Regions from separate parts of the Rossellomorea oryzaecorticis genome, predicted to be linked through region 3. Evidence: riboswitches for the same ligand, from Rfam matches in the RefSeq annotation. Region 3 holds a riboswitch; each other region holds the start of a gene.
The links. Region 3 has a riboswitch for cobalamin ahead of ACKA06_RS21405 (ribonucleoside-diphosphate reductase subunit alpha). Riboswitches for the same ligand answer to the same signal wherever they lie in the genome.
Positions count from the first base shown of each region.

Region 1: it holds a riboswitch for cobalamin, as region 3 does, so the genes downstream of both, ACKA06_RS16575 (acyl-CoA thioesterase) here and ACKA06_RS21405 (ribonucleoside-diphosphate reductase subunit alpha) in region 3, are expected to answer to the same signal.
Region 2: it holds a riboswitch for cobalamin, as region 3 does, so the genes downstream of both, ACKA06_RS17100 (ABC transporter substrate-binding protein) here and ACKA06_RS21405 (ribonucleoside-diphosphate reductase subunit alpha) in region 3, are expected to answer to the same signal.

Region 1 covers NZ_JBJOSA010000017.1:4,165-12,021, reverse strand. Annotated here, with positions in the region: gene ACKA06_RS16580 (flotillin family protein) at 302-1,831, opposite strand; cobalamin riboswitch at 2,013-2,208, shown strand; gene ACKA06_RS16575 (acyl-CoA thioesterase) at 2,356-2,829, shown strand; gene ACKA06_RS16570 (SLC13 family permease) at 3,321-4,682, opposite strand; gene tcuA (FAD-dependent tricarballylate dehydrogenase TcuA) at 4,759-6,273, opposite strand; gene ACKA06_RS16560 (tripartite tricarboxylate transporter permease) at 6,292-7,806, opposite strand; gene ACKA06_RS16555 (tripartite tricarboxylate transporter TctB family protein) at 7,819-7,857, opposite strand, start outside.
Region 2 covers NZ_JBJOSA010000018.1:30,806-38,662, reverse strand. Annotated here, with positions in the region: gene ACKA06_RS17140 (DUF4395 domain-containing protein) at 203-628, shown strand; gene ACKA06_RS17135 (ZIP family metal transporter) at 682-1,416, opposite strand; gene ACKA06_RS17130 (YhcN/YlaJ family sporulation lipoprotein) at 1,570-2,109, shown strand; gene ACKA06_RS17125 (MFS transporter) at 2,247-3,458, shown strand; gene ACKA06_RS17120 (CvfB family protein) at 3,609-4,469, shown strand; gene ACKA06_RS17115 (GNAT family N-acetyltransferase) at 4,582-5,127, shown strand; gene ACKA06_RS17110 (hypothetical protein) at 5,215-5,361, opposite strand; gene msrA (peptide-methionine (S)-S-oxide reductase MsrA) at 5,418-5,948, opposite strand; cobalamin riboswitch at 6,119-6,313, shown strand; gene ACKA06_RS17100 (ABC transporter substrate-binding protein) at 6,469-7,407, shown strand; gene ACKA06_RS17095 (FecCD family ABC transporter permease) at 7,370-7,857, shown strand, end outside.
Region 3 covers NZ_JBJOSA010000037.1:3,326-11,182, reverse strand. Annotated here, with positions in the region: gene ACKA06_RS21420 (OsmC family protein) at 1-79, shown strand, start outside; gene ACKA06_RS21415 (DUF3243 domain-containing protein) at 173-499, opposite strand; gene ACKA06_RS21410 (ribonucleotide-diphosphate reductase subunit beta) at 602-1,639, opposite strand; gene ACKA06_RS21405 (ribonucleoside-diphosphate reductase subunit alpha) at 1,657-3,891, opposite strand; cobalamin riboswitch at 4,076-4,257, opposite strand; gene ACKA06_RS21400 (SurA N-terminal domain-containing protein) at 4,786-5,547, shown strand; gene ACKA06_RS21395 (hypothetical protein) at 5,934-6,110, shown strand; gene gndA (NADP-dependent phosphogluconate dehydrogenase) at 6,212-7,624, opposite strand.

The DNA.
Region 1 (7,857 bases), on a different contig from region 3:
TAACCTACCATACAAAGTCGAAAAAAATCAGTATAGGTTCTTTTACCGCTATTGATTTCCGTGCAAGACTACGCTTTCCGCGGGTAGCCCGTGAGCCTCCCTCGGCAAGCCTGCGGGGTCTCACATAAGCTACTCTTCCCGCAGGAGTCTTCGTCTTGCACTCCAATCAACCGCTAGAAAGGGCTAACCTCTAAATACAACTTTGAACAAATTAAAAACCCGAACTAATTTGCGTCATCTTGTGCAAATTAGTTCGGGTTTTACTTAGACTAAAACACTTTTGTCCCAGCCTCCCATTTTCTTACTTCACTTCCTGTGATTCTTTTTCCTGATTTTGCACTTCTTCCCTGTCTTCTTCATCCGTGTTCTGTGCTGCCGCACTTTCTTTTTCCCCTGTTTGGGAAATGACGGGTTGGTATGGTTTTTCAGGTTTTCTGTCCGCATACGAACGGAGTAATTGACCCACATCGATCCCGGTCATTTCTTTCAAAGGTTCTTGCATATCGAGCATCGTTTTCGTGATGCTCCTGCCGAATGACGGGACACCCTGCCCGTTTCCGGAATCAATGATTTTAACAGAATCGATGTTGTTCAACGGCTGTGCAATCTTCTCTGCAAAGACTGGCAGCATTTCGATCAGTTTTTCCGTTATGATGACGTCACCGTGTTTTTCCATTGCTTCAGCAAGCAGTTTACGTGATTCTGCTTCTGCTTTACCGCGCTGTCTGATGACATCTGCTTCGGCAGATCCTTCTTCACGGCGGATCTTCGCTTTCGCTTCCCCGTCGATTTCCGCTTTGCGGGCTTCAGCTTCCGCTTTACGGGTCGTTTCATAATATTCGGCGTCCGCTTTAGTCTGGCGGACTTTAGATTCTTCCGCTTCAAGTTTGACCGCTCGCTCGCGCTCAAGGAACTGAAGCGTCAATTCTTCTTCTTTTACCTCTTTGGAAAGCTTTGCTTTTTCCAGCTCATAGGATTGTTCTGATTTCGCGCGGGCACGTTCTGTTTCTTCTTTGAATGCCGCATCCTTGATGTCTTTTTCCTTCTTGGATTCAGCAATGGAGATTTGTCGCTTATACTCTTCTTCCTTCGCTTCCTGATCCGTCTGGGCACGGTGAATACGTGTTTCTCGCTCAGTATTGGCCTCGGCAATCTCAGCCTGCTTGCGGACCTCCGCAATACGAGGGCGTCCCAGGTTCTTCAAGTATCCATTTTCTTCATCAGCATCACGGATATCCGTCAAACCGAGGGAAGTAATTTTGAAGCCCATAAGATCCAGCTGTTTCTGCGCGATCTCCGAGACGTCGGCGTTAAACTTCTCCCGGTTGCTGTTGATATCCTCAACGGTCATTTTTGATAAAATGGCACGAAGATTACTTCCTAATACCTCAATGATTTCATCTTCGATCTCTTTTTGATTTTTGCCAAGGAACTGCTCCGCATAGTTGGCAATCCCGTTCAACGTATCTGCCACTTTGACCATCGCGACCGCATCCGCCACGATCGGCACCCCGCCGTTCGTGTACACACGCGGAGTCGACAATTTCAATTGGAAAGATGTCAGATTGACAGGCGTACTTGTCTGGAACCGTCTCAGACGATATCCTCCACCCCTGATGATCTTCATAGAACGCCCTTCCTGATCGGTGAAAATATTTGTTTCTTTTTCAGGATCCCCGAGTTTCGGTCCTGTGATGATCAATGCCTGGTTTGACTTGGCCGTGCGGTAGCGGAATCGCATCCAGAAATAATACCCGATCCCCACAATGGCCGCTACGATCAATACCGGAATAAGGAACATCATAATACCAATGACAGTCAATGAACCCATTCTTACCTACCCCCTGTTTATTTTTCTGCGGAAGATACCGCGTTTTAATAGGTTATATGACTATCTACGGGGCAGCTGCCCTGAAGGTTTCATAAAAATGGGAATTTATTAAATTCCTTCAATTTATCGACAGAATCAGAGATTCCGGTATGTCGAATATGATAGAATAATAGCGTTCACAATTTCATTATTGCCCGTTGGTGAAGGGGATGAGAGTCCATTCTCTTCTTAAAAGGGAAGCTGGTGGAAATCCAGCGCGGTCCCGCCACTGTAAAGCTGAGATTTTTTATATAGGCCCACTGTTTCTTTTCGAAGCGGGAAGGGATAAGAAATCGGCGAAGCTGAGCCAGGAGACCTGCCAATCGGGAAGAACACATAGTTCCTACGGGAGATAGGAGGGTGTTGCGCCAGATGGAACGACATACAAGATCTCATTGGATCATGATCGTCCGATTGGAATAGCTGCATCTTCTTATAATGGGAGATGCATTTTTTAATTCAAAACGGACAGGGAGTTGAAAATGATGGAACAAGCTTATCCAGTTGATCATTCACGTACGATCCAGACAAAATTGGTATTGCCGCCTGATACGAACCATATGCAGACCATCTTCGGCGGAAAGGTATTGGCATTTATCGATGAAATCGCTGCGCTGTCAGCCATGAAGCATTCGAGCTCGGCCGTGGTCACGGCTTCGATCGATTCGGTCGATTTCCTGTCATCCGCAACTGTCGGGGACGCACTCAGCCTCGAGGCGATTGTGACTTCCACCGGAAGGACTTCGATGGAGGTATATGTAAAAGTCTTCTCTGCGAATCTATTGACCGGTATCAAAACCTTGACGACAGAGTCATTCCTCACCATGGTCGCGGTGGATGAAGACGGGAATCCGAAGCCGGTGCCGAAAGTGATCCCGGAAACGGAAGAGGAAATAAGATTGTTCACCACCGCTGTTCTGAGAAAGGAACATCGGAAGAATCGGGCGTTGATTAAATAAGTAAGAGGGCTGGGGTAATTAAAACAAAATAAAATATCCATTTAGGGTTATTAGGAGTTTGTTTTCCGCAGGTTAGCCGTGAGCCGCATTTGGTTAACCTGCGGTATCTTTTTAGGTGGTGATGATGAACATGGACAGATATTTTAGAATGATTCTTATTAGCTCATAAAATGTGAAAATGGATCATATATTTCTGAAATGGATCATATTTCCGGAAAACGGATCATATATTTTCAGAATGGATCATAAATCCTGAAAACGGATTATAAACACCCCACACCGTATCACTTCACCAACTCAATCAATAGATAACTCTCCCCTATCCATCCTTTACAGCCCTCTTTTCACATTTCCACACAGAAATCCCCTTTAGTTTCATCAAAATATTAAAAAACCGTACATGAATTCAAAATAAAAACACTTCTAATGATCGTTCTGATTTTCATTAGACCAGGCATTCCCTCCCCCTCCCTTGCAAAAAAGAAATTCTCTTACCAGTAAAAGAACACCGAGCAGATAATGACGGCTATCCAGGCGGCGGATGACCAAAATCCTGCCCGCATTAAATCCTTGTCAGTAAAATAACCGTAAGAGTAGCTGATCAGATGGACCGGGGACTGGGTGACAAGAAAGAAGCCCGGGACGCATGCCAGAAACACGGGCATGGCAATTTGCATGGGTGATAAATCCGGGATTGTATGTCCAATCGTAATGCTGAGGGGGAGCATGATGGTCAAAAACCCCAGGATATTGACAAAGACGATACGAATGATACTGGTGCATAAAATGAGAAAGAGAATGATCACCCAGGATTGGCGGCCTGTCAGCAGTGAGTCCAAACCTTCTGCCATCCATTCAATCGTGCCTGTATGGATCAGCATCCCGGATACCATTAAAGTAGAGGCGAAAAAGAGCATCAGATCCCAATCAATCGATTTCCTTGCTTCTTCCCATTTCCATACTCCTGCAAAAGGGATCAAGGTTATACATGCGCCCAGCAGGCCGATCTGAGGAATGGAATAACCATGCAGAGGCTGTGCAATCCACAGGATCAAGGTTCCACCGATTATACACATGATCTTTTTTTCGTTGATGCTCACGGGCCCAAGCTCACTGATTCTTTCTTCGATCAATGCTAATAACAGCTTTCGGTCAATCTTCTCAGGTGGAAAAATTAGTAAGAATATCCCCCACAGTATCACGATAAAAAGCAGCACCGGTATTCCAAAAGTCAGGAACCATTTTATATAATTCAAATCGCTCGAAACATCGCTCAGGATCCCGAAAGCGTAGATTGTGGAACTTGCCCCTGTCGCAACAAATGCCCCTGAAATGGCAGCTAGATACGCTACCCCGATAAACAGTGACTTGCCCAGATAATGGACATCCCCTAATTTGCGCAGACTTTTCAGCAGGCTGTCCAGTACAGATGATAACAGGCTGCCTTTCCCTACATTCGACGGTATCAGTACAGACAGGACGATCATGAGCAAAAACGAGATGAAGATCAATGCTTTGCCCGATCCTCCCGACATCTTTAACATAAAGAGCGATACCCTGCTTGCCAGACCCGTTTTGATGAATGCAGCTGAGATAATGAATGTGGAAAACAAGAGCCAAACGATACCCGAGCTGAAATAACTCAAAGTCTGTTCATAACTGAAAAAATGAAACGAAATCAGCAGTATGAGCAGCAGCGAGCTGAACGCAAGCGGAAAGACTTTGCCGATCCAGAGGATTTGAATGATGATGAGTGCAGCGATAGCCTTCCATGTTTCATCCCAATCAAAAAAAGGGAGAAAAAATAAAATATATAATAGGAAAGTGATAACCAGTAACAGTTGTTTTTTCATGACGATTACTCCCATCTTTCATTCAAAGGAAAAAGCCACCGGCAATGGGGTGACTTTTTCCTTTTATCAATCGGTATCAGTGAATGATCGTAGAATCCCGCTTATTACCGAGGGCATACCGGGCAGCCGAAGAGCCGGCTGCTTTTCCATAAACTGCCCCAGACATCAACCCGGATCCCCCAGGGTAATTGTGATAAAAAATCCCGCCGACCATTTCTCCTGCAGCGAACAGGCCGGATAATGGTTCATCATCCGTCTTTAACACTTCTCCTGATGGATTGACACGCAGCCCGCCGAAAGAAAATGTAATCCCGCACGTAACCGGGAAAGCATAGAATGGACCCTTCTCGACCTTCAACGCCCAGTTCGTCTTATCAGGAGTAAGCCCCGTTGTTTTTTTGCCGTCTTTCTCCGTAGGATTGTATTCCCCGTCTTGAACGGCTCCATTATACTCCTCAATCGTCTTCAGGAATTGCTCCTTATCGACGGAAAGCTGATTAACAAGCTCCTCCAGGGTTTCACCCTTATAACAAGTCGCTTCCTCAAGATCATATTCCTTCCTCAGCAGCGGCCGGACTTGGGAGTCGTAAATCTGATAGGCGACGTGATCCGGTTGTTTCAGGATTTCCCTTCCGTATTTGGCGTACGTATAATTCCGGAAGTCCGCCCCTTCATCTACAAATCGTTTTCCATCTTTATTCAACATGATGCTGAGAGGATAGGAATGTTTCTTGAAGATGTCACCTGGCTTGTTGAAATCACCGACTTTCGGTGCTTGATAATCCGTTCCGATTGAATGGCATCCGGAATATTCCCCGAATGTCTCTGCCCCGGCAGCAACCGCCATTGTTATTCCGTCGCCGGTGTTATATTCGGTTCCACGGACGATTGCCGCTTCCCATTCTTCTCCGATATGTTCACTCCGCATTTTTTTATTCGCTTCAAAACTCCCGCATGCAAGAATGACCCCGGAGGAATCTACTCTAAGTCGTTCATCGTCTTTCTGTACTACCACACCGCTTATCTTTCCGCCTTCTTTTACAAGTTCCACTGCAGCAGCCTCATACCAAATATCGATCCCCAGTTCACCTGCACGTGAAAAAAGCTGCTTCATCAAACCGATTCCTTTGTTTTCCGTCTTGACAGGAAGACCGCCCCAGAAATGACGCTTGCCATCCTTTTCATATGATTGATTATCATAATTGAGTTCAAATTTCACTCCATGCCCCTTCATCCAAACGAGCGTTTCAAACGATCGGTCCACCAGTTGTCTGGCAAGCTCCGGCTGGCTCTTTCCCTCTGTTACGCGCATGATATCATCATAATAATCTTCCTCATTGTAATCGGGCATGACGATCGAATCTGCCTCTTCATCAGAGAGATCCGTTACAACCTTTCGGATATCGGCGAAATCATGATAGGCCACTCTGATCGCCCCATCGGTGAAAAATGAATTTCCGCCTCTCTTATGTTCAGGACCTTTTTCGAGGACCAGTACCTCCGCCCCTTCTTCGCGGGCTGAAATGGCCGCACACAAGGCCGCGTTCCCCGCTCCGACAACAACTACATCATACGATTTAACCTTAGGCATCAATTTTCCTCCTCTTCATTACATGTCTTTTGAGATAGGGTCGATAGGATTCTTCCCTTTCTTTTTGAGCGCTTTGATCAGCAATGGATAAAACAGTGATAACAGCGTCAGTACAGCTAATCCGATGGCAATCGGCGTTTCAAAGAAGATACCGAGGCTTCCATTTGACGAAAGCACGGCCATCCTGAAATTCTGTTCCATATCCGCCCCGACAATCAATGCCAGTACAAGCGGTGCAATCGGAAAATCCATGACCTTCAGGAATAAACCGAATACTCCGAAAACTAACAGCAGGAAGAAATCCACTGCACTGTAACTGAGCGTGTAGGTTCCGATAAAAGCAAGGATCACAATGACCGGATACAACACTTTTGCAGGTGTATCCAAAATCTTCACTAACAGCCCGACAAGTAAAATATTAATAATCACAAGTGCTATATTCCCGATGAACATACTATTGATCAGTGTCCAAACCGTATTGGGATCATTTTCAAACAAAAGAGGTCCCGGCTTCATACCCAGCATGACAAGTGCTCCGAGCATGACAGCGGTGGTGCCCGAGCCCGGTATCCCCATCGTCAATAACGGGATCATCGCACCGACAGAAGCCGCATTATTGGCAGATTCAGGAGCTGCAAGCCCTTCTACTGCACCTTTCCCGAATTCTTCAGGTTTTTTGGAGATTTGCTTCTCTGTCGAGTAACTGATCATCGATGCGATCGATCCCCCGGCTCCCGGAAGGACACCGATTACAAATCCAAGCGGACCGCTTCTGAGAATCGGCCACAGTGAACGTTTCCACTGCTTTTTCGTAAACCAGATCTTCCCGACTTTCTTTTTCTCTCTTTTCTCCTGATCGATCGTCAAATAATTGTAAAGGACTTCCCCTACTGCATATACGCCGATGATCACGATTAGAAAATCGATCCCTTCACTTAAATGTGAACTCCCGAAAGTGAAGCGATAGACTCCGCTTTGCGTATCAATGCCCACCGTACTTAGCATCAGCCCAAGAAACATGGCAATGAACCCCTTCACCATTTTTCCTACTGACAGGGCAACAATCGCCGAAAGAGTCAGCAGCATTAATAAAAAGTATTCAGCCGGGCCGAATTTCAATGCAAAGCTTGCAAGCGGCTCGGCAAGGAAGATAAACCCGATGACGGCCATCATTCCCCCGATGAAAGAGGCGACTGCCGATATGGCCATGGCCTGTCCTGCCTGACCCTTCTGAGCCATTGGATAACCGTCGAAAGTTGCGGCAATCGCAGAACCGTCACCCGGCGTATTTAATAGAATCGAACTCCTTGATCCCCCGTACATCGCCCCGTAATAGATGGCAGCCATCAGGATGATTGCACTGACGGGCTCCATGCCAAATGTAATCGGGATCAATACGGCTACGGCTGTTGCCGGTCCCAGGCCGGGGAGCATCCCGACGATCGTTCCCAGGAATCCTCCGATGACAACCCACATAATATTTATTGGTTCCAACGCAGTTGTTAACCCCTGCATAAAATTGCTAAAATCCATCTAGTGCACCTCCTATGGAAGACTGACTCCTAATAAAATGCTGAATGCATA
Region 2 (7,857 bases), on a different contig from region 3:
TCCCAATACTCAATCTAAAAGATTATAACATGCGTACGGGTCAAAAAGATAGCGTTTAAGGGAATGAAGTCAACCCGGTCCACAGTAACGGGAAGCTCGCTTTTTAAAATGGGCGGTGATTGACAACTTTTTATTTTGATAAATGAGATCAATTGGAGTACACTATAAATACATAAATTCCAATCAGAAAGGTATGAATTAAATGAATGCACCCCATTCGATTCCCAAACCTTTAGTCGATAGCAATCAAATCTTCATTATAATAACTGTCTTAATCTCGTGGATTACAAAGGAGCCTTGGATCCTGTTCATTCCTTTTTTAGCCGTGTTTTCAGGTGTCTTGTTAAAATATAACCCCGTTATAAAGATAGGGAGATTGTTTCTGAAGAAAGCTCCAGCTGAGTACCGCCAGGAAGATGCCGCGCAGCAGCGATTCAATGCAGGGATTGCATCGGTTTGTCTGGGGGCGGCCCTTATCAGCAGCAGTGCCGGATGGGTGACAGGATACTATCTGTTTTCAGGTATGGTCCTGGCCGCGGCTGCCGTTGCGCTTGCAGGATTCTGTATAGGATGTTTCGTCCGCTACCAATGGCAGCGGTTCCGGTATAAATTGAGAACCGCAAAATGATATACTGTATATTAAATGGCCGGCCCTCTGAGTTTTGAGGGCCGGCCATTCTATTATGAAATATTGGTGAAGATAAAAGAAAGGATGATGCCAAGAGCAGAAACGAACCCGACAATCGGTCCTCCTTCTTCAAATGCTTCCGGCAGCATGGTAGAAGAGACCATCGCGAGTAACCCGCCGGCACCGAATGCACCGATGATATATTCCGTGCTCTCAGGTGCACCCTCCAAAAACACGTATCCCAAGAGAGCGCTCAGTGATGAAACGATCACAACACTCCCCCATAATACCAATATCTTCTTCGTGCTGTAGCTGTCGAGCTTCAACCCGATGCTGCTGGACAATGCTTCGGGGAAATTGCTGATAAAAATGGCGATGATGAACACCCATTGAACCGACTGGCCGCCAAGGAAGCTGATCCCGATAATAATCGATTCCGGGATGGCATCCATCAGTGTCCCTATGTAAATGGCCAGTCCTGAGTGACCGTGCGGATTCTTCTGTGAACGTTTCCGCTGGCTGCCGCCTTTTTTATTGATCCATAATTCGAATAATGTAAAAACAGCCGCACCTGCCAGGAACATGATCGTAATATGCAGGATATTGGCATTCCCACCAGCTTCACTAAGCAAATCGAAGGTAGCTGATCCAATGATTAGTCCAGTTCCGAAAGCCATGATAAAGGCTGTGATTTTCTTGGGAATTTTAAAATGGATCCCCAATAGGGCTCCCAGAAATAACGATAAACTTGCCACTCCTCCCCAAAGTGCCGCCTGCGCCACATCCATTCCCCCTTGCTGAGTTTTTTCTGCTCCAAATTGATTACTTGTATCATTCCCTATTATCACTTCCCTTTAAACAAGGGAGAAAAATGTATAAGAAATGAGATTGGGGAAATAGTAAGAGGGATGATTCAAAGTGAAATTCAAGGAGGAAACATCATGAAGAAATACATCGTCTTAACGTTAATGGGTGTCATGTTCGCAGGTGCGGCAGCAGGCTGCGGGACCAACAATGATAATATGAACGAGCAGGGCATGAACACTAATTATGACAATGGAGCTCTTGAAAGAGTCGGATATGACCAGAACAGACCAAGGGATTACATGAACGTGAATGATAATAATATGGGTAATACAGTAAATGAAGATTACTCACTTTCAAAAGAAGCTGCAAACAATGTAGCGGACTTGAAAGATGTGGACAGAGCATATGTCATCACAACGGCACGCAACGCGTATGTTGCAGTCACGTTGACGAATGGTGACAAAGGAAACATCAGTAAGGACCTCGAAGACAAGATTGCCGGAAAAGTAAGAAAGGCAGATGCCGGACTGGATAATGTCTACGTATCAGCCAATCCTGATTTTGTTGATCGAATGAAGGGATATGGCGATAAGTTTCAAAATGGAAAACCGATTAAAGGGCTTGGGGAAGAATTAAGCACTACATTCCGCAGAGTATTCCCTGACCGCCAGTAAAAATGACTAAAAAGCCGTCGAGTCGAGACTCGGCGGCTTTTTTAGTCATTTTTCAGGTGGTCAGTGTCTGAACGATTCGGTATACTATTTAGCATACCGAAATAATTAAAGGGGGAGATTCTTTGGCTCAGGCAGCCTTGAAATCAGTACATAAACAAAATGCTACGATATACGGAATTTTATTTGCCATCAGTTCGGGGCATTTTATCAATGATACCTTGCAGTCGGTCGTACCGGCCATGTTCCCGATCATAGAGAAGTCCCTTCAGTTAAGCTATACGCAAATCGGATGGATTGCGTTCTCTTTGAATATGACGTCCTCACTGCTGCAGCCTGTATTTGGTTATTATGCTGATAAGAAATCAAGACCCTATTTACTGCCATTAGGCATGTTTTCCAGTTTGATTGGGCTTGTCGGCTTTGCTTTATCCGGGCATTTCTTGTGGATCATCCTTTCTGTGTTGTTCATCGGCTTTGGTTCCGCGATCTTTCATCCTGAAGGTTCGAGGGTGGCCTATATGGCTGCCGGCCAGAGGAGAGGGCTTGCTCAATCGATTTATCAGGTCGGCGGGAATACGGGACAGTCACTCGCACCCATCATTACAGCCTTTATCTTCGTTCCTTTCGGACAAAAAGGGGCACTGTGGTTCTCGATTGCAGCGATTTTCGGGATTCTCGTTTTATTAAGGGTATCTAAATGGTATTCTGAACGGGTAAAGGAGACTGAATCCATTCAAATTCGCTCGAAGAAAGTTACTCCTTCCAAGCCGTCGCCACTTCACAACAAGATCAAATGGGCGATGGTGCTGGTCGTATTCCTTGTGTTTGCCCGTTCCTGGTATGGTGCAGGTCTGTCCAATTATTATCAATTTTATTTAATAGAAGATTACGGGTTATCCATCAAGAAGGCGCAGGCCTATATTTTCGCTTTCATGTTTGCCGGTGTACTCGGTACGTTCCTTGGAGGCCCGTTAGCTGACAGATTCGGCAAACGGAATATCATTTTCTTTTCGATGCTTGGCGCAGCACCGTTGACACTGGCGCTTCCGTATCTGCCGCTTGAGGTCGTTTTTCCCGTTATTTTCTGCATAGGATTCATTATTTCCTCAAGCTTCAGCGTCATCGTGGTGTATGCTCAGGAGCTGCTGCCTAAAAAGATCGGAATGGTTTCAGGGCTCACGGTCGGCTTTGCATTCGGGATGGGTGCAGTAGGGGCTGTTCTCTTCGGGGGATTAGCGGATCTTTATTCGATAAGGTTCGTTATGATTTTGTGCAGTTTCCTGCCGCTCCTCGGAATGCTGACATTCCTGCTGCCGACGGATGAGATGGTCCGGAAGTTGAATCATTGATCTGTAAATGTTGGTATTTTCGAAATATACTTTTTACTTTTTGCGAAGAATAGACACTATACACATAGAAGAAAAAAAGATATATTAATTCAATACACGTGTAATGAGCGGATTGTTGCTATTACAAAATGAATGGGAGGAATCTGAATAATGTCTTCGCTGAAACCCGGAACGGTTGAAGAACTATATGTCGACCAGGAAGTCCCATACGGCTTCTTTTTAACCAATGATGAGGAGGACCGCGTGCTGCTCCATCATTCAGAAATCACAGATGAAATTCAAGAAGGGGATACTGTCAAAGTATTCCTTTATCACGACAAGGATGTCAGACTGACGTCGACCATGCGCATCCCGAAAGTACAGGTGGGAGCATACGGATGGGCGGAAGTAGTGGATAAACGGGAAGACTTGGGAGTGTTCGTTAATATCGGACTGCCTAAGGATATTCTGGTATCCGCAGACGACCTTCCAAAGTTTCTTTCCCTGTGGCCTGAACCCGGCGATCAACTTTTCTTGTCATTGAACCGCGACAAGCAGGACCGTCTGTACGGGAAGCTTGCCACAGAGAATATTATTGAACAAGTATCGAGAAGAGCTTCAAGGGAAATGCTGAATGCAAAAGTACAGGGGAGGGTATACCGACTGTTGAAAGTGGGTACATTCTTTTTGTCCGAGCAGGGATATCGCTGTTTTGTCCATGAAAATGAACGGAAGCAAGAGCCGAGACTCGGGGAGCTTGTTGAGGGAAGAGTCATCGACGTGAAGGATGACGGAAACCTGAATGCCTCTTTCCTTCCATTAAAACAGGAAAAGATGCAAGATGATGCCGAAGTGATCCTCTCTTACCTTGAGCAGCGCAATGGCGCCATTCCGTTCTGGGACAAAAGCCAGCCGGATGAAATCAAGGAACGCTTCAATATGAGCAAAGCTTCCTTTAAACGGGCGATTGGAAAGCTGATGAAGGAAAACAAGGTTTATCAAGAAGAAGGCTGGACGTACTTGAAAAAATAAAATAAAGACTGAAGAAGAGCGGAGATTGGTTCCGCCCTTCTTTTTTTATATGCAATTAACGCATGCGTTCCTCCAGTATCTATATGTTAGAATGGAGTGGAGGAGGGATTTAATGGAAAATGCATTTGATTATACATTAGAAAAGGCTGGACTTGATGATCTTGATACTGTTTTATACTTACTTAAAGATGCCTCAAAATGGCTGAAAACCCAAGGTCTTCAGCAGTGGGATTATTATTTGACGGATATGGAAGGGAATCTTAAAGAAATCTCTGATTCGATTAAGAAGGGCTCAACTTATTTACTACTTATAGAAAATAGGGCAGTGGGAACTTTGACGTTGGAAAATTCGCCGAATGAATGGGATTGTGAGTTGTGGGGATCTGATGCAGATGAAGACGTGTGTATGTATTTACATCGCTTAGTGGTGGATCGTGAGTGGAGAGGGAAAGGATTGGGTGACATCTGTTTAGATTGGGCTGAATCTTACTGTCAGGAAAATGGATATGAAAAGATAAGGTTTGATTGTCTGCACAGCAATAAAGGACTGAATCAATATTATCAGAGAAGATTTTCATTGAAGGAGACCGTCCATATCCACGGGGTGCACAACAAGTACGAAAAGATAGTTGCAGAACCGAGAAAATCTGGCGATTGATGGCTTTTCTTGGTGGAGGATTTCCCCGGTTCCTTATTCTTAAGTTATACAAAAGGTATCATTCTATTCATCGCGGGCTAAACATCATCATTCATTTTGTTTTCTTTCCTCGCCATGTTCAGCATTTTTGTCATTCACTTTGTCTTCATCCGGGTAAGGATCGAAGTAATTGACAGCTTTGCCGGGACCTTCAAAACCTACTACCTGTTCCTTGTCCGATTGATTTTTTTTCATCATGCAAAACCCCTTTCCTTCTTAGTATTTGAGAAAGGGGATTTTGTCATCCGGGATTATTGCTGCCAGTGGCGGTCGATGAATTCATCCCTGCCTGATACTTCACGGTCCTTTTTATATTCATCAGGATTTTTCTTGTAAAATTTTTGATGATATTCTTCGGCACGATAAAAAGGTGCGGCCGGAAGAATCTTTGTGACGATTGGCTTTTGGTATTTTCCGCTTTCGGCCATTTTCTGTTTGGAAGCCTGGGCTTCTTCTTTTTGTTTATCATTGTGATAAAAGACAGCCGTGCGATACTGATTCCCGCGATCATGGAACTGTCCTCCATCGTCTGTCGGATCGATCTGCGGCCAATAAAGGTCCAATAATTCCTGATAAGAAAATAAGGAAGGGTCAAATGTGATCTGGACTACTTCATAATGTCCAGAATCCCCTTTTTTTACGTCTTCATAAGAAGGGTTATCGACATGGCCGCCTGAATAACCAGATTCGACTTCTATAATGCCGGGTAATTCATCAAATGGTTTAACCATGCACCAGAAACATCCTCCGGCAAACGTGGCATGTTGAATTTCTTTCGTCATTCCAAGAACCTCCCGCAGCTTTTTGCTGCTGTAATGTGGTAAAGAAAGTTAAGATTGAACAAATTTTATCACTTCGCATGAGGGTTTGACAATCAAAAAGATGCATCTGTGAAGCAAAAAGATATTTACCGGACGGGGATGCTCCTGTATAATTCATTTGAACGGAAAATTACATAGTTGAATGTTTGGGTGAAGCGGAATAGAATCATATTCCATTGCTTCTTAAAAGGGAAGTTGGTGCAATTCCAACGCGGTCCCGCCACTGTGAATGGGAGCAAACTGCAGGAACCACTGTATGAAAATACGGGAAGGTGCAGCAAGCAATGACCATGAGCCAGGAGACCTGCCTGACATCTTAATGACACTGGTACTACGCGGATAGGAAGGTGTAACGTGCATACTTGGATTCAACCTGTTTTTTATATGCATTTTACACAGCATCCCCATACCGGCCGGGGATGTTTTTTTATTTGGAAAGAGTGAAAGCGGTTTTTATTATGACAGAAAGTAGGAGAGAACAATGAAAAGAATCAGTCTATTATTAATGTTAATGCTGTCTGTGTTATTTACGGCTGCCTGCGGGAGCGAGCCTGGTAATCAAAACAGCGGACAGGGTACCGAAGAGAAAGCTGCCGAAGAATCGGTTTCGGTAAAAGACGCCTTAGGGGCTGAAATTACGCTTGAATCAAGACCGGAGAAAATTGTTACGTTAATCCCGAGTAATACGGAAATACTATTCGAACTCGGACTGGGTGAAGAAGTGGTCGGGGTGACCGATTTTGATAACTACCCTGAGGAAGCGGCCGAGAAGGAGAAGATCGGCGGAATTGAATTCAATGTGGAGAAAATCATCAGCCTGGATCCCGATCTGGTGCTTGCGCATGAATCCACGGCGGTAAGCGCAAAAGAAGGACTGGATCAACTGCGTGACGCCGGGATCACTGTCTATGTGGTACGTGATACACAGAAAATCAACGAAGTATATACCATCATTGAGAACATCGGGAAATTGACAAGAACGAAAGGCGATGCAGATAAGCTGGTTGCTTCCATGAAGAAAGACCTTGATGAATTAAAATCAAAGGCCGGGGAAATCAAAGAGAAGAAGAAGGTATATGTAGAGGTGGCGCCGGCACCGGATATTTATTCTACCGGGAATAATACATTCATCAATGAAATGCTTGAACTAATCAATGCGGAAAATGCCATGAAAGATCAGGAAGGCTGGATAGCAGTGAACCAGGAAGAAGTCATTTCCGCAAATCCTGATGTCATCATCACGACGTACGGTGATCATGAACAAGTAGTGAGCCGTGACGGTTGGCAGGATGTAAATGCAGTGAAAAACGAACAGGTTTATGATGTCAACACGGACCTCGTTACGCGTACCGGCCCGAGATTGGTTGAAGGAGTAGAGGAAATTGCCAAGTCTGTTTATCCGGAGATTTTCAAAGAATAATATATGGGTTGTTTATCTGATTGCGCTGGCCATCCTCATCCTGGCGCTTTTAGCGGGGATATCAATCGGGACTTTAAAGGTTCCGATCATAGATATCATCAAGATCATCAGTGCCGAATGGCTGCCGGGTGTCCCTCTTGGGGGTGTCGATCCCATGCATTCAAATATTGTATTTTCCATTCGTTTACCGCGTGTACTGCTAGCTTTACTTGTGGGAGGCTCGCTGGCTATTGCCGGGGCCTCCTTTCAAGGGCTGCTGCGGAATCCACTCGCTGATCCGTATACCCTTGGAATGTCCTCAGGTGCATCGGTGGGAGCGGTCGTCACCCTCTTTTTTAATATAAGCCTACCGTTTCTCGGTTTATTCACGCTGCCTGTACTCAGTATCATAGGATCATTGTTCACTGTATTCCTCGTATTGGGGTTCGCAAGGAAGGTCGACCGAACGAT
Region 3 (7,857 bases):
GCAGTCTTGTATGATTTCACGGGCTGTCAAAGGGAATGTAGCCATTGAACTCGATGAAACGGTCATGATTCAGGATTGAATTCATTCTGGAAGCATCCTGCCCGAGTTCTCGAGGACATTATATTTCACCCATAAATCAAGGCGCTTCAACTGAGAAGCGCCTTTTTTATGTTTAAGATTCGGAATGTACAAGTTTCACAAGCATATGGGAAAGCATATGCTGCTCGTCTTCATTGCCTGCTTTCCACAATTCATAGAGAAGCTTTTCTTCCCTGTTTTTAGGTTCTTCATGAGCAGCAAGATAATCCCCGACTTTCTGGGCAGCTTTCGCCTGCTGTTCCTCATTCATCCCCAGCTTGTCCGCAAGTGACACTTTACTGCCTAAGTATTCTTTGAAGTGGTCAAAGTTTGATAGAATATCCTCTTTTTTATCTTCTGACATACGTGACAATGTGTTGTCTACTTTGTTTTCCATTTTGTCTGTAGATTGATTTGCCATTTGTTAAATCTCTCCTCTCTTTACTGTAGTTTCTATATTCCCGTTAAAGAGATGCTTAAACTTAATAGAGAGAGCTGAATGGAAAAAGTTTACTAACGTGCTTTACAAGTCATCAAATCCATTCACATCGGTGGTTTTTGTATACTGCCTGGATTTCTGCTCAAAGAAATCCGTTTTACCGAGGTCCACTTCCTGGTATGCTATGATCCACTTTAATGGATTCGTCTGATATCCTTCAAAAGGGGGTTCAAATCCGAGCTGCTTCGCCCTCTTGTTGGCCATGAATTTTATATAGCTCTCAAGTTCGGTCATCAGCAGCCCGTCAATTTCATCCCCGATGATTTCCCGGGCCCATTCGATTTCCAAATTCGCAGCTTTCAAGAATGTCTTCCGGCCAAATTCCATCAATTCACCCGTTTGATAAGATGGATATTCCACCAGTATTTCTTTGAAGATCTTTTCGAACAAGCCGACATGAAGCTGTTCATCACGATTGATATAATTGATCATCGTACTCGTGGCAACCATTTTTTGATTTCTGGCAAGGTTATAAAAGAACGCAAACCCGCTGTAAAAAAACAACCCTTCCAAGATGACATCATAAATGATCGATTTTAACAGATTCTCAATAGTTGGTGCTTTAGCAAAATCCTTATATCCATTCACAACGAACGCGTTCCTCTCCTTTAGGACTGGCTCCGTTTTCCAGTAATTGAATACTTCGTCCTGTTTCTGCTTTGGCACTATACTCGAGAGCACATAACTGTATGAATGATTATGAATGACTTCCTGCTGTGCAAGGATGATCATCAGCGCATTCAAACTGGAATCCGTCAAGAAGTCGGCTACTTTTCCGGCATAGTCAGTCTGCACACTATCAAGGAGCGCCAATAAACCGATGACTTTAAGAAAAGTATCCTGTTCTTTCAGTGAGAGTGTTTCGAATTGATTGATATCCTTGCTCATATTAATTTCAAAGGGAGTCCAGAAGTTCCCCAGCATTCTTTTATATTTTGGATATGCCCATGAAAATCGCACATCATCCCAGTTTAAGACATTTGAGCTCCGCCCATTAATGATGGAGGTAGATTTATTTGGCGACTCCGAATCAAGCAGTTCTCTTTTTTTCAGTATGGTCATTTTCAAATCCTCCTTTTTTAACTGTGGCAGCTTTCACATTCTTCAAGAACAGAGCCTGATGTGGATCTTACATAATAAGTAGTCTTCAATCCCGATTTCCAGGCATCAAGATGAAGGAGCAAAAGGTCTTTCGCTTTGATGTCGTTTCTTACATAGAGATTGAATGAGATACTCTGGTCGATATGCCTCTGTCTTTTGCTGTTTTGTTTTATACTCCAATGCTGATCAATATAATAAGCCGTTTTGTAATACCATTTCGTTTCGGCTGAAAGGTCCGGTGCTGTCACCGGGATTTTATAATCCTTTTTCTCTTCAGAATAGAGCTGTCTGAATAAAGGATCTATACTCGCGGTGGATCCGGCGATCAGTGAAGTGGACGAGTTAGGCGCCACTGCCATAAGGTACCCGTTGCGCACTCCGGTTGCAGCTGCTTTCTTCCTTAATGAGTCCCAATGAGTATCACAATAGCCCCTTTTATCAAAATAAAGGCCATTCTCCCACTCTGAACCCGGGAAGTAAGGATATGCGCCTTTTTCCTTGGCAAGGTCGATGCTTGCCTCAATCGTGTGATAAGCAATCTCTTCATAGAGGGAATCACAGTAAGACGCTGCTTCATCGCTTTCCCAGCGAATTCCCTTTATGGCTAATAAATGATGCCAGCCAAACGTCCCAAGGCCTATCCCTCTGTAACGCTTGTTAGTCAACTGTGCTTGCAGCACCGGGATTTCATTAAGGTCGATGACATTATCAAGGAGCCTTACGGCTGTCTTGATGGTTCTTGCCAGCACATTGTCCCTGACAACTTTAGCCAGTGAAAGGGATGCAAGATTACATACAACATAATCACCGGGATGTTTATATGTAATGATCCTTCCGTCTTCTACCCTTTCTTCCTCTATATAAGAAGGGCTCATATTCTGGGTGATCTCGGTACAGAGATTGCTGCAGTATATCATCCCTTTATGGTTATTGGCATTCTGGCGGTTAACGGAATCACGGTAGAACATGAAAGGTGTGCCTGTTTCCAGCTGGGAAATCATGATCCGCTTAAAAATGTCAATTGCAGGAACTGTTCTTTTAGACAGTCCCGAATGCTCCACACATTCCATGTACTTCTCCCTGAAAGACCCTTCCCCTTTTCTTTCATCATAGTAGTCTTCCAGACTGAACCCCATGACACTCCTTACCTCATGGGGGTCGAAGAGATGCCATTCGTCACGGTTTTCCACAGCTTCCATAAATAGATCCGGCAGGCAGACGCCGGTAAACAAATCATGTGTACGCTGCCGCTCATCTCCATTGTTCAACCGAACGTCGAGGAAAGAATGAATGTCCTTGTGCCACACATCGAGATAGACGGCAATCGCTCCCTGGCGCTGACCGAGCTGATCGACTGAAACGGCAGTATTGTTAAGCTGCTTCATCCAGGGAATGACTCCCGAGCTCACACCTTTAAATCCTTTGATATCACTGCCCCTGCTGCGGACTTTCCCTAAGTAGATGCCAAGACCCCCTCCATTTTTACTGAGAGTCGACACATCCGTGTTACTGTCAAAGATACTTCTCAAATCATCCTCCACCGTATCAATGAAACAGCTGGAAAGCTGACCGTAACTTTTACCCGCATTTGCCAAAGTAGGTGTGGCGACGGTCATATACAGATTGGAAAGTGCCCAATACGCCTCTTTTATCAGTGAAAACCGCTTTCCTTTAGCCTCATCCATCAAAAGGGTCATGGCAATAATCATAAATCTCTCTTGGGGAAGTTCGTAAACCCTTCCGTCATGAGATTTCGTCAAGTAACGCTCTGCAAGGGTAACAATGCCGATATAGGTAAACAGCTTGTCTTTCGAGGGATCCAATAATGACTCCAGCTGCTTGATCTCATCCCGGCTGTACGCCTCCAGCAGGCGGGGGTCGTATAGTTTTTGATCGATAAGCTCTTGAATCAAGTCAAAAAACGAACGATAAGGTTTTGCGGGATCCAGCCCTCTTGACCGGCTGCTGGCAAGATAGAGTTTTTCTAAATAAAGATAAGCAGCCGCATACGTCCAGTCCGGTGCTTCATCAGATATCCTTTCAACAGCCGACAAGATTGATTGATGATAGAGTTGATCATCCGAGAGTCCCATTTTCACCTGGAGAAGTCCATTTATTTTCTCGTGAAAATCTGTCAAATCCAGCTGCGGGAACTCTTCTTGCAGCTTGCGGCAGAGTTTCTCGGCTGTTGTTGTTTTTGCTGTTTGGATCATAGTCATGTTAATCTTTCCTCCCGTATCTGATTAATCCATCCGTACAATACGCCTTCGTAAGAGAAAATAAAAAGGCCCGTCCTCTATTGGACGGGCCCTGAATATAGCGATGATATGAAATAACAGACATATGTATAAACTCTATTATTCTATCCTCGCATATCCTCCCAATTCCCGAAGAAGATCGTACGTGATAAATACGGCAGGTCTCCTGACTCGTGCTTCATCCTACTATAAGGCCTTCCCATCTTATATAGATAGTGGACATTCCTTAGTTCGTCATCACTTACAGTTGCGGGGACAGTTCTGGATTTACACCAGATTCCCTATTAAGTCTTCATAGACACCGTATTTACAGATTTCATTGAATTAATCAATATATAGTTATTTTAATTAATCAAAACACAAAGTATTGTGTTCTTAATCATCATAATTTAATTGAATAGATTTTTCAAGAAGGAATCGGAACTCTTTTTCAATTTAGATGAGGTATAAATCAAATATGCTTATAATTATCTTTTTCTTTAAAAATGCACGAACACCCCAGAATTGAGAGCTAATATGTATGGTAAAGCCAGATTACATCAGTATTTGTCGTTTGAGCAACTTGCTTATAAATCCTATAATCCTATTAGAAGGTTGTTTGACAGTATTCTTTGGTCCCCAATATTTGACGGGCTGCTTACACGGGATCTCCCATCGTAAGCAGCCTCTTTTTTTCATGACCGGCTGAATAAAGCTTTAAGCGCCAGTTAAAACTAACAAAATCTTGTATTTCATGGTTGTTACAAAGTGATTAAATCAGACAAAAAGGTTTATTTTTACTAAGTAATCATATAAAATGCGCATTAAGTGATTTTTTTAAATCCCCTCTTTTGAAAGGAGAAAAATAATATGAAGAAGTTAATGAGTGCTTTATTGATAACAATTATGGCGATTGCTTTGGCTGCCTGTGGGAATGGAGATAAAGCGAAGCAGTCTGAGGATAAACCAAAAACCGAAGAAAAAAGCAAGGATCAACAAGAGCAAGCCAAACAAATGGAAGAAATGCAAAAGAAAATGGATAAACAAAAAGTGGACAAAGACAAGGTCGTTGCCGTCGTGAATGACGAGGAACTCAAGGGTGAGGATTACAATAACATTCTTACTTCCTCTCAAATGCAATTACAGCAAATGGGACAAGACCCAACCACTAAAGAAGCTTCCAAACAAATCAAGAAACAAACAATCGACAGTCTTGTAGGTCAAACCCTTCTCATGCAGCAAGCTGACAAGAAAGGGTACAAAGCAAGTGAAGAAGAAATAGACAAACAGCTTGATCAGGTTAAAAAGCAGTACAAGGACGAAAAAGAATTTGAAAAGGCAATGAAAGAAGCTGGCTTCTCAATGAAAGAATTAAGAACCCAGGTTGCTGAAAACATCAAATACACCAACTACGTGGAAAAAGAAATAAAAGTCGATGAAGTGACTGAAGATGAAATGAAGAAATTCTATGATCAGTTCGCTAGCCAGCAAGGCAAAGATCAAAAAGCACCAAAATTTGAGGAAGTCAAGCCGCAAATCAAACAGCAGCTCGAACAGCAAAAGAAACAGGAAAAACTCGTTCAACACGTAGAAGACCTGAAGAAAAACGCCAAAGTTGACGTTAAAATATAATATCCTATCAGAACAAACCCAAAAGCGGGTTTGTTCTTTTTTATTTATCACGTTTTTTCTTCATTCAGTTGGGTAAAGTTTATCATACCATTATACGACACCGTTCAAGCTTATTATTAAAGTATTTCCAGCTGTTGATTGGAGTGCAAGACGAAGAATCCTATCCGAAAAGCGGAAGGGCTTTGAATAGAGGTTTGTGGCATAAGGCGAATCGGCCTGGAAGGCGTTCTTTGCCTTCTTGGCCGGTTTGACTTATGACAAGTGCCTCTAAGCCCTGCAGCTAGACAGTTACCCCAATTGTCAAGGGATGCTCACCGGCCGCCCGCGGAAAGCGAAGTCTTGCACGGAAATCAACAGCGGATTTAAAAAACAAAGGAGATGAAACCATGAACAAGAGATCAAATGATCATCCCGAACAAGTGAACAAAGACGAAGAAGGCATTCTCGACCAGCATGAAAGTGAACAAAATGTAGACCCGATCCCGCTTGAAGACTTAAAGAAAGAACAGCGGGAAGAAAAAAAGAAACACCATACAAAAGATGATTCTTCAAGCGAAGAGTAAACGGACGGAAATATCCATTTTACAATTTCAGGGATTTTTCTATAAACATAAAGAAGCCGCGGTACAACCATGATTGTACCGCGGCTTTTATGGTCATGGGACTATTTTTTTAACCAATCCGTATGGAATGTGCCTTCCTTATCAACCCTCTGATAGGTATGAGCCCCGAAGTAATCTCGCTGAGCCTGCAGCAGATTAGCTGGAAGCGATTCCGCACGATAGCTGTCAAAATAAGCAATCGCACTGGCGAGTCCCGGGACGGGAATCCCCAATTTAATGGCAGTTGCTGCTACTTCACGCGCATCTTCCTGGTAATTTTCCACAATCTCCTTGAAATAAGGATCCAGCAGCAGGTTTGTTAATTCGGGCTCACGGTCATAAGCCTTCTTTATTTCCTGCAGGAAACCTGCACGGATGATACATCCCCCTCTGAAGATCATGGCAATCTCCCCCGGCTTAAGGTTCCAATTATACTCCTTGGATGCTGACTGTAATTGTGCAAAGCCTTGGGCATACGAACAAATCTTACTTAGGTAAAGGGCTTTTCGGATTTTCTCGATGAATTCTTCCTTGTTACCGTTGAATTTGCTGTTTTCCGGCCCTTTAAGTATCTTGCTTGCCTTCACCCGTTCTTCTTTCATGGCTGAAATAAAGCGGGCGAATACGGATTCCGTAATGATTGAAAGAGGCACGCCAAGGTCCAGTGCAGAAATACTGGTCCATTTACCTGTTCCCTTTTGGCCAGCGGTGTCAAGGATGACCTCAACCAGCGGTTTACCCGTTTCTTCATCGATTTTGGTGAAGATATCAGCCGTTATCTCAATCAAGTAGCTGTCCAGTTCTCCTTCATTCCACTCTTTAAAGATCTCATGCAGTTCTTGTGCATCCAGGCCAAGAACATTTTTCATTAAGTAATACGCTTCACAAATAAGCTGCATATCGCTGTATTCTATGCCGTTATGAACCATTTTTACATAATGTCCGGATCCATCCGGCCCGATATATGTACTGCAGGCTTCACCATTTAACTTTGCTGAAATGGCGGTAAGGAAAGGTTCAAAGAGGTCATATGCCTCTTTCTGTCCGCTTGGCATAATAGCAGGGCCGTAAAGCGCTCCTTCCTCTCCGCCTGAAACTCCCGCTCCGATGAAATTGATCCCTTTTTCATCAAGGGCTTTATTGCGGCGGATCGTATCTTCAAAGTACGTATTCCCGCCATCCATCAGAATATCTCCTTTATCCAGATGGGGCAGCAGGGAATCGATTGCTTTATCCGTTATCTCACCTGCCGGAACCATCATTACGATCTTTCTCGGCTTTTCCAGGGACTCTGTAAAAGCTTCTACACTGCTTGTACCTGTCAATTGTTTATCGCTATGTTCTTCGAGGATTTCATTTACTTTTTCCTCGGTAACATCATAAATGGCGACTGAGTATCCTCTGCTTTCAAAATTCAGAGCAAGGCTTTTCCCCATAACTCCGACACCAACAACACCAATTTGTTGTTTAGCCATATTATCCTTCCTTTCCTTGCTAAAAAAACTTTTTTCACCGTAACTATTATAATACGAAATAAATTTTCATGCTAAAATTTCATAAAAAAACTTTTCATTACGTTGATTTTTTTATTCATAGTCTCATTCTTTCCATGTGTATAATTTCCCATTCAGAGAAGAATGGACCGTTCAGCTAAATAAAAAAGCGAACCTCAATTCGGTCCACTTTTCTTAAAATTGGGATTTTATAC